DNA from 3 places in the Acidovorax sp. FW305-C-20-28 genome. Region 1 is predicted to be linked to each of the others. Evidence: predicted binding sites of a transcription regulator. Region 1 holds the regulator's gene; each other region holds the start of a gene.
What was found. Region 1 encodes sigma-54, which starts transcription at its own class of promoters, with help from an activator protein. Its sites were predicted from a motif close to TGGCANGNAANCTGCTTT; they were not measured.
Positions count from the first base shown of each region.

Region 1 (3,269 bases):
ACCTGGTGCGGCTACTGCAAGGCGGCCAAGGCCTACCTGGGCGGCAAGGGCATCGCCTACCGCGAATTCGATGTGGACACCCCGACCGGCAAGGCCGCCTTCGCGCAGATCGGTGCGCGCGGCGTGCCGGTGCTGCTCACCAATGGCCAGCGGGTGAACGGTTTCAGCACCCAGTCCTACGACGCCGTCTTTGCCAAACGCCAATAAACACACCCCATGTTCCGTACCACCCTTGTTTCCATGGCCTTTGCGCTGTGCCTGCCCGTGCTTGCCGAAGAACTGCGCGTGCCCCTGCCCGGCCGCGACGACCTGGTGATGGACCTGCCGGCACCCTGGCGCGCCCAGGTGCGCCGCCCGCATGCGGAGTTGCCGCCCTCGGTGGCCATCAGCGGCCCGGACGCCAAGGTGCTGCAGATGCTCATCACGCCCATCTGGCCCGTGGGCAGTGCGCCCAAGGCTCCCACGGCCGAGGAGTTGCGGGCCCTGGTGCAGGCGGGCGCTGCCCGGGCCAAACCCAAGGCCGTCGAAAGCGATCTGCCCCTCCAGGACCTGGGCGCCCCGGGCAAGACGGGCTACTACTTCTCGGCCACCGACCGCGCGCCCGAACCCGATGGCTACAAGCACCTGACCCAGGGGGTGCTGGGCATGAACGAGCTGCGCGTGACCTTCACGGTGCTGGTCAACGGCGCACCGCAGGAGCCCACGGCCCAGGCTCTGGAATTGCTGCGCTCGCTGCGGCGTGCGCCGGCGACGAAGGCGCCCTGACCATGGCTCTGCCTGCCGTCCTCGGCACCGTGATGGTCTATGCACGCGACATGCAGCGCAGCGCCGCCTTCTACCGCGCGCACTTCGGGTTCGAGACCACGGGCGAGGTGGTGGTGGAGGGCTTGATCGAGCTGCACGCCCCCGGTGGCGGGGCTGGCATCCTCATCCACCAGGCGGCCAAAAGCGTGAAGCTCGGGCAGGCAGGGGTCAAGCTGTGCTTCCATGTGCCGGAAGTGGAGGCCTTCAAGGCCCAGGCGCTGGCGCAGGGGCTGGAGTTCGGACCCACGCACCAGGCCAAGGGCTATGCCTTCGCCAATGCCAAGGACCCGGACGGCAATGCCGTCAGCATCTCCAGCCGCGCCTTCCGCAACCTGCCCTGATCAGAGCGCTTTGCGCAGGTTGGCGGGTGCGATCTTGAGCGCTTCGCGGTACTTGGCCACGGTGCGGCGTGCGCATTCGATACCCTGCTCCTTGAGCATCTCGGCGATCTGGCTGTCCGACAGCGGCTTGGCCGGGCTTTCGGCCGCGACGAACTGCTTGATGAGCGCACGCACGGCCGTGCTCGATGCATTGCCGCCCGTCTCCGTACCCAGGCCCGAGCCGAAGAAGTACTTGAGCTCGTAGGTGCCGATGGGCGTGGCCATGTACTTGGCCGTGGTCACCCGGCTGATGGTGGACTCGTGCAGGCCCAGCTCGTCGGCAATGTCGCGCAGCACCAGCGGGCGCATGGCCAGCTCGCCATGGGTGAAGAAGCTCTTTTGCCGCTCCACGATGGCGCGCGAGACGCGCAGGATGGTGTCAAAGCGCTGCTGGATGTTCTTGATGAACCAGCGCGCCTCCTGCAGCCGCTGCTGCATGGCCTGGTGGCCCTCGCCGCCCTTGTGGCCGCGCAGGGCGCCGGCGTAGATGTCGTGCACGCGCAGGCGCGGCATCACGTCGGGGTTCAGCGCCACGATGAAATTGTGCTGGCCGTCGCGGCCGTTGGCGCGCCCGGCCTTGCGCACGATGACGTCGGGCACGATGATGTTGCGCTCCACATCGACGAACTTGCGGCCCGGGCGCGGCTCCAGCCGGGCGATCAGGGCCATGGCGGCGCGTGTGCGCTCCTCGCCGTCGCCGCACAGCTGGGTCAGGCGGCGGATGTCGCGGCGTGCCAGCATCTCCAGCGGCTGCTGGCACACGCGCAGCGCGGTCTGCACGGTGTCGGGGTCGGCATCGCTGTCCTCGTCGGCCGCCAGGGCCGAGAGCTGCAGCGTGAGGCATTCGCCCAGGTTGCGGGCGCCCACGCCCACGGGCTCCAAGCTCTGCAGCAGGCGCAGGGCCACGGTGAAGCGGTGCACCAGTTCCTCGATCTGCTCCAGATCGTCGGGGCCGGCCAGGGCGATGGCCAGCTCTTCCAGGGGCTCTTCGAGGTAGCCATCGTCGTTGAGCGATTCGATCAGGAAGCGCAGTGCGGCGCTGTCCACCTCGGACAGGCGCAGCGACAGGGCCTGGCGGTGCAGAAAGGCGGTCAGCGATTCGTGCGAGCGGGCCAGCTCGGTGGCATCGGCCTCGTCGCCTTCGCCATCGTTGCGGTTGCGGGCCGGCGCATCGCCGCCCCACTCGGCATCGTTGGGGGACACATCCACTGTGCCATCCCCGCTCCAGTCGGGCTCGTCGCTGGCGCTGCTGCCCAGTTCCCCATCGCCCTGGGGCGTGTCGGCCACGGACTCGCTCGGCGTGCTGCTGCCCGGGGCGTTGGAGTAGACCGCATCGTCGGAGCTGTACTCATCGGGCTGGGCCGGCGCATCGGCCGTGTCCACGCCGAACTCCTCGCGCGGCGCCTCGTCGGCATTGCGTTCGAGGAACGGATTTTCGTCGAGCATCTGCTCGACCTCCTGGCCCAGCTCCAGCGTGGACAGCTGCAGCAGCCGGATCGATTGCTGCAGCTGCGGCGTGAGCGCCAGGTGCTGCGATACGCGCAGCGACAGGCCGGGCTTCATCGCGCGTCCTTCCGGGACTGCAGCGAAGGCGGGTGGGCAAAGGGCGTCCGTTCCATCGTGGGGCTACATGCGGAAGTGTTCACCCAGGTAGACCCGGCGCACTTCGGCGTTGTCGACGATCTCGGACGGGGTTCCCTGGGCCAGCACGTGGCCGTCGCTGATGATGAAGGCGTGGTCGCAGATGCCCAGCGTCTCACGCACGTTGTGGTCGGTGATGAGCACGCCGATGCCGCGTGCCTTCAGGAAGCCGATGATGCGCTGGATCTCGATCACCGCGATGGGGTCGATGCCGGCAAACGGCTCGTCCAGCAGGATGAAGCGCGGCTGCGTGGCCAGCGCACGGGCGATCTCCACGCGGCGGCGCTCGCCGCCCGACAGGGCCAGTGCGGGCGAGGCACGCAGGTGCTCCACGCGCAGCTCGGTCAGCAGGGCCGTGAGGCGCTCCTCGATCACGGCACGCGCCAGGGGCTGGCCGTCCTCGCCGCGCTGCAGCTCGAGCACGGCGCGCACGTTTTCCTCGAC
Region 1 covers NZ_JBYSYM010000004.1:32,411-35,679, reverse strand. Annotated here, with positions in the region: gene AC3WOH_RS06630 (glutaredoxin domain-containing protein) at 1-207, shown strand, start outside; gene AC3WOH_RS06625 (hypothetical protein) at 217-765, shown strand; gene AC3WOH_RS06620 (VOC family protein) at 768-1,145, shown strand; gene AC3WOH_RS06615 (RNA polymerase factor sigma-54) at 1,146-2,747, opposite strand; gene lptB (LPS export ABC transporter ATP-binding protein) at 2,811-3,269, opposite strand, start outside.

Region 2 (3,269 bases), on a different contig from region 1:
AGCTACAACGAGTACATCCGGCGCGGGCACCGTGCCGATGCGCGAGCAGGGCTGCTGCAGGCAGCCCAGTACATGGAGCGTGCAGCCACTGCGACGGGGACCTACCCTATCGTGACGGCAGCCGCCCCCCTCCCTCCCAGCCTGAGTTGGCTCAATGACAACGTCAAGCGCTATACCATTTCTGTTACGAACTCCACGGCAAGCACATTCACGTTGACAGCCACACGTGATACGGGAACAGCGCAAGCCACCGACAAATGCGGCGACCTGACGTTGACCAATACCGGCACCCGCGGCATGGCGGCGGGAACCTTTACCCCCGCCTCACTCACCGTGGCCGAATGCTGGAACAAGTGACCCCGACGCCCTCCGAACAGCCCCGCATGCGCTAGCATGCACGCCACCATGGCGACCTCTTCGGAACAACAGCACACCACGAAAGCGCTTGAGCTAGCCACTCAGGCGCTTTTTCTTTCCAATCCCAATCCGCGCGTCGGCTGCGTGATCACCAGCCCGGATGGCCAGGTGGTGCTGGGCCAGGGGTTCACCCAGCAGGCCGGCGGGCCGCATGCCGAGGTCATGGCCCTGCGCGATGCGGCCGCCCGGGGCAATTCCTTGCAAGGTGCAACGGCCTACGTCACGCTGGAGCCTTGCTCGCACCAGGGCCGCACGGGGCCCTGCTGCGATGCGCTGATCGGCGCCGGCATCGGCAAGGTGGTGGCCTCGCTGGCCGACCCCAACCCCCTGGTCGCGGGCCAGGGCTTTGCGCGCCTGCGCGCTGCGGGGGTGGAGGTGGTCGTGGGCCCGGGGGCAGAAGGCTCGCGCGAGCTCAACATCGGCTTCTTCAGCCGCATGGTGCGCGGCACGCCCTGGGTGCGCCTGAAGACCGCGGCCTCGCTGGACGGCACCACGGCGCTTGCCAACGGGCAGAGCCAGTGGATCACCTCGCCCGCGGCCCGGGCCGATGGCCATGCCTGGCGCGCCCGTGCCTGCGCCGTGCTCACGGGCATCGGCACCGTGCTCGATGACGACCCACGGCTGGACGTGCGCGAGGTGGCCACACCCCGCCAGCCCCACCTGGTGGTTGTGGACAGCCAGCTGCAGACCCCGCTGCAGGCGCGTTTCTTCTCCATCCCGGGTCGCACCTGCCTCATCTACACCGCGAGCGATGATGCAGCGAAAAAAGCGGCCCTGGAGGGCCAAGGCGCCACGGTGATCCGCCTGTCCAATCCCCAAGGCAAGGTGGACCTGGGCGCCATGCTCAAGGACCTGGGCCAGCGCAGCGTCAATGAGCTGCATGTGGAGGCGGGCCACAAACTCAACGGCTCCTTCCTGCGCGAAGGGCTGGTAGACGAAATGCTGGTCTACCAAGCCCCTCGGCTGCTCGGACCAGGCCTGGGCATCGCCCAGACAGCCCCGCTGCAGAACCTGGCACAAGGGACCGACCTGGAATACACCTCCGTGGAGCGGATCGGGCCCGATCTGCGCATCGTGGCGCGGGTACAGGGGCGCGATCGCTTCTGACCCCCGTCCATCCTGCTCCGCAACCGACCGCCGGAGCAACGCACCAAAACAGCACAGCACCACCTCGGTGAGCCATGCCACATGCTGGCGCATTTTTTGCTTGAAATTGGTGCACTCATTGCGGAACGCAGTGAAACGCACCAAAACAGATCAAACAATCGCGTGGAGATGGTATGGAAGCACTCAAACAGGGCACGGACGCCTTGTTCATTCTGCTCGGGGCAATCATGGTGCTGGCCATGCATGCCGGGTTCGCCTTTCTGGAGCTGGGCACGGTCCGCAAGAAGAACCAGGTGAATGCCCTGGTCAAGATCCTCGTGGACTTCTCCGTGTCCACGGTGGTGTACTTCGCCGTGGGCTACAGCGTGGCCTATGGCACGCATTTCTTTGTGGGCGCCGACACCCTGGTGCAGCAAAGCGGCTACTCGCTGGTCAAGTTCTTCTTTCTGCTGACCTTCGCGGCAGCCATTCCGGCCATCATTTCCGGGGGCATTGCCGAGCGCGCCAAGTTCTGGCCGCAGCTGATCGCCACGGCCATCATCGTGGGCTTTGTCTACCCCTTCTTCGAGGGCATTGCCTGGAACCAGCATTTCGGGGTGCAGGCCTGGATCAAGTCGCTCACGGGCGAGGAGTTCCATGACTTTGCCGGCTCGGTCGTGGTGCATGCGGTGGGCGGCTGGATCGCCCTGCCCGCCGTGGTACTGCTCGGTTCGCGCGCCAACCGCTACCGCAAGGACGGTGCCATCTCGGCCCACCCGCCCTCGAACATCCCGTTCCTGGCCCTGGGAGCGTGGATCCTGGTGGTGGGCTGGTTCGGCTTCAATGTGATGAGCGCGCAAACCGTGGACAAGCTCTCGGGCCTGGTCGCCGTCAACTCGCTGATGGCCATGGTCGGCGGCACCTTGGCCGCCCTGGTGCTGGGCAAGAACGACCCGGGCTTCGTGCACAACGGCCCCCTGGCGGGCCTGGTGGCCGTGTGCGCGGGCTCCGACCTCATGCACCCGCTGGGCGCCCTGGTCACGGGCGCCATTGCGGGCACCATCTTCGTGCTGCTGTTCACGCTGACCCAGAACAAGTGGAAGATCGATGACGTGCTGGGCGTCTGGCCCTTGCACGGCCTGTGCGGCACCTGGGGCGGCCTGGCCGCCGGTATTTTCGGCAGCAAGGCCCTGGGCGGCCTGGGCGGGGTGGCTTTCTCGGCGCAGCTGATCGGCACCACCCTGGGCGTCGTCTGGGCCGCGCTGGGCGGCTTCGTCGTCTACGCAGCCCTCAAGGCCACCGTGGGCCTGCGGCTATCGCAGGAAGAGGAATTCGACGGCGCCGACCTCTCCATCCACAAGATCAGCGCCACACCGGACCGCGAAGTCAGCTGGTAAGCGGCCGGATGGTGACGCCGTTCACACGGCGTTACGTTTCGGCGCGCCGTCCGACAGCGCGCGCCGGGGCGGCAGGCTATACCTTGCGCAGTGTCCAGACGCTTGACCCGCCCCATGCCTGCCTCCACTGCCGCCAAAGACCTCGCCGCCACCGCCCGCCACGGCTGGATGGCCCTGGTCACCGTGCTCGCCGTGGCGCTGTTCACCGGGTGTGCGGGCCTGCCCCAGGATGTGGCCCGGCCCGAATCCACCGCCCTCGCCTCACCTGCCGGCACGCCGCTGGGGCAATTGGTGGAGACCCACCGCCAGGCCGCAGGCGCCCGGGCACCCTCCGGCTTTCTGCTGCTGGGTGGTCCCCAGGCGGCCTAC
Region 2 covers NZ_JBYSYM010000007.1:207,818-211,086, reverse strand. Annotated here, with positions in the region: gene AC3WOH_RS11125 (type IV pilin protein) at 1-357, shown strand, start outside; gene ribD (bifunctional diaminohydroxyphosphoribosylaminopyrimidine deaminase/5-amino-6-(5-phosphoribosylamino)uracil reductase RibD) at 394-1,524, shown strand; gene AC3WOH_RS11115 (ammonium transporter) at 1,698-2,900, shown strand; gene AC3WOH_RS11110 (phospholipase D family protein) at 3,015-3,269, shown strand, end outside.
Region 2: a site for sigma-54 is predicted at 1,610-1,627, ahead of AC3WOH_RS11115 (ammonium transporter). Genes of this name have one in related genera too.

Region 3 (3,269 bases), on a different contig from region 1:
GCGCCATCAGCCATTCCATGTACTGGCCCCAGCGCGCAGGCACCGTCACGTCGCCGATGTGCAGGCCCGGGTTCACGCCGCCGGCGATGCCCGAGAACACGATGTGGCTCACGTGGAAGCGGTCCAGCACCAACTGCGTGTTCATGGCCGCATTGGTCATGCTGATGCCCGAGAGGAACACCACCACAGGCTTGCCCTGCAAGGTGCCGGTGGTGAACTCCACGCCATTGATGCTGTGCTTCACGGGCTGTTGCACCTGGGGCAGCAGCACCGTGAGTTCGGGGGCAAAGGCCGAGATCACGGCGATGCGGGGTGTGCTGTCAAGGCGCGTGCCCTGCACTGCGGGGCTGGATGCGCAGCCCGCAAGGGCGCCGGCCAGGGCCAGCGTGCCGAGCAGTTGGGCGATGCGACGGGGGAGCAATGCGGTGAAGTTCATGGTCAACAGGGTAAGCGATGGACAGGGCCAACGAAAAGGGCCACCGCAGTGAGTGGCCCTTGGAACTCTGCGCGCAGGCGCCGCCTGCGGCTTACTTGGCCGTGGACTTGGGCTGGCTGTCGTCCACCTTCACGGTGAACTTGCCGGCCAGGATGTCGGCCTCCTTGGCCTTGACCTTGGCCACGATGTCGGCGGGTACCTTCTTCTCGAAGGTGCCCAGGGGCGCGAGTTCCGAGCCCTTGTGCTTCATCATCGAATACGGGCCGTAGTCCTCGGGTGTGAACTTGCCTTCCTTGACCAGCTTGAGCGCGCGGTCGATGCTGGGCTCCATGTGCCACAGGGCGGATGCGACCACCGTGTCGGGGTACTTGTCCTGGGTGTTGATCACGTTGCCGATGGCGAGCTTGCCCTTTTCCTTGGCGGCATCGCTCACGCCGAAGCGCTCGGCGTAGAGCACGTCGGCACCCTTGTCGATCATGGCGAAGGTGGCTTCCTTGGCCTTGGGCGGGTCGAACCAGCTGTTGATGAAGCTCACGGTGAACTCCACCTTGGGGTTCACTTCCTTGGCACCGGCCATGAAGGCGTGCATCAGGCGGTTCACCTCGGGGATGGGGAAGCCCCCGACCATGCCGATCTTGTTGGTCTTGGTCATGCCGCCGGCCACCATGCCCGACAGGTAGGCCGGCTCCTGGATGTAGTTGTCGAACACGCTGAAGTTGGGCGCCTGCGGCTTGCCCGAGGAGCCCAGCAGGAACGAGGTCTTGGGGAAGTCCTTGGCCACCTTGCGGGCAGCAGCCTCCACCGCGAAGGCCTCGCCCACGATGAGCTGGTTGCCGCCGGTGGCGTACTCGCGCATCACGCGCTCGTAGTCGGCGTTGCTCACGTTCTCGCTGGACTTGTACTCGATCTCTCCGCGCGCCTCGGCCGCCTTGAGGGCCTTGTGGATGCGGCTGACCCATTGCTGCTCGTACGGCACCGTGTAGATCGCCGCCACCTTGGTCTTGGCCTGCGCGAGGGCTGCGCCGGGCGCCAGCCCGATCATGGCCGACAGCGCCAGGGAGGTGGAGAACAGGTGGCCGGTGAAGATGCGGCGAGAGGTCATGGAGTGGGTCCTTCTTCGGATGGAGGATGGGCGATCGATTCTGGGCGTTGTCTCAAGCAATTAGCACGCCAATGGGCGGCTGGTGTCGCGTGCCGGCAGATGCCCTGCCTTGATGCAGGCGCAGGCGCCGCCACGCAGTCTGCCAGAAGAAAGTCACCAGATGGTAAGAAATCGCACTGCTTTGGGGCAAAAAAATGCCGCCTCCGGGGCCGGGTCCCTGGGGCGGCGTTGCTGCAGTGCGATCCGCGGCTACTGGCTTACTTGGTGCCGAAGATGCGGTCGCCGGCATCGCCCAGCCCGGGCAGGATGTAGCCGTGGTCGTTGAGCTCGCGGTCGATGGCGGCGGTGAAGATCGGCACGTCGGGGTGGGCCTTCTGCAGCGTGGCCACGCCCTCGGGGGCGGCCAGCAGGCAAACGAACTTGATGGAGCGGGGGTTGAGCTTCTTGAGCCGGTCCACGCAGGCGGCGGCCGAGTTGCCGGTGGCCAGCATGGGGTCGACCACGATGATGTCGCGCTCTTCCATCTCGGAGGGCATCTTGAAGTAGTACTCCACCGGCTGCAGCGTGGCCGGGTCGCGGTACAGGCCGATGTGGCCCACGCGCGCGCCGGGCACCACGGTCAGCATGCCGTCGAGGAAGCCGTTGCCCGCACGCAGGATGGAGACCAGCACCAGCTTCTTGCCATCGATCACCTGGCCGGTCATGGTCTCCAGCGGGGTTTCGATCTCGATGTCCTGCAGCGGCATGTCGCGCGTGACCTCGTAGGCCATGAGCGTGCTCAGCTCGCCCAGCAGGCGGCGAAAGCTGTTGGTGCTGGCGTCCTTGCGGCGCATCAGCGTGAGCTTGTGCTGGACGAGGGGGTGGGTGATGACGGTGACGTTGGTACTGGTGCTCATGGCGTAGTGCTCGATTGTTTTTGGGTCGCGCCTAGTCTGCCAGAAACCTTGCGTATCTCGACATGTCCACATTCCCGCCGCTGATGAGAATGCCGACCTTGGCGCCACGCACATCCACGCCGCCATGCCGCACACCGGCAAAGGCCAGTGCACCGGTGGGCTCCACCACCAGCTTCATGCGCTCGGCGAAGAAGCGCAGGGCCTCGACCAGTTGCTCGTCGGTGGCGGTCACGATGTCCTCGGCCAGGCGCTGGATGATGGGAAAGGTGATCTGCCCCAGCGAGCGGGCCTGTGCGCCGTCGGCAATCGTGTGCGGCGTGGGGATCTGCACCAGTTGCCCGCTGCGCAGCGATTGCTGGCCGTCGTTGCCGGCCTCGGGCTCCACGCCCACGACGCGGCAGCTCGGCGCCAGGGCCTCGGTCGCCAGCAGGCTGCCGGCCAGCAGGCCGCCGCCGCCCACGCAGACGAACAGGTAGTCCAGGTCGGGCACCTCTTCCAGGAATTCCTTGGCCGCCGTGCCCTCGCCGGCAATCACATGCGGGTGGTCGAAGGGCGGCACCAGGGTCATGCCGCGCTCCTGGGCCAGCCGGTGGCTGATGGCCTCGCGGTCTTCGGTGTAGCGGTTGTAGGTGACCACCTGGGCGCCGTACTCACGCGTGGCCGCCATCTTGGTGGCGGGGGCGTCTTCGGGCATCACGATCAGGGCGGGCATGTCCAGCAGCCGGGCCGACAGCGCGATGGCCTGCGCGTGGTTGCCGGCCGAAAACGCCAGCACGCCGCGTTCGCGCTGTTCGTCGCTGAACTGCGAGAGGGTGTTGTAGGCCCCGCGGAACTT
Region 3 covers NZ_JBYSYM010000003.1:10,435-13,703, forward strand. Annotated here, with positions in the region: gene AC3WOH_RS05100 (5'-methylthioadenosine/S-adenosylhomocysteine nucleosidase) at 1-436, opposite strand, end outside; gene AC3WOH_RS05105 (BMP family protein) at 528-1,538, opposite strand; gene upp (uracil phosphoribosyltransferase) at 1,796-2,434, opposite strand; gene AC3WOH_RS05115 (threo-3-hydroxy-L-aspartate ammonia-lyase) at 2,466-3,269, opposite strand, start outside.
Region 3: a site for sigma-54 is predicted at 1,592-1,609, ahead of AC3WOH_RS05105 (BMP family protein). Genes of this name have one in related genera too.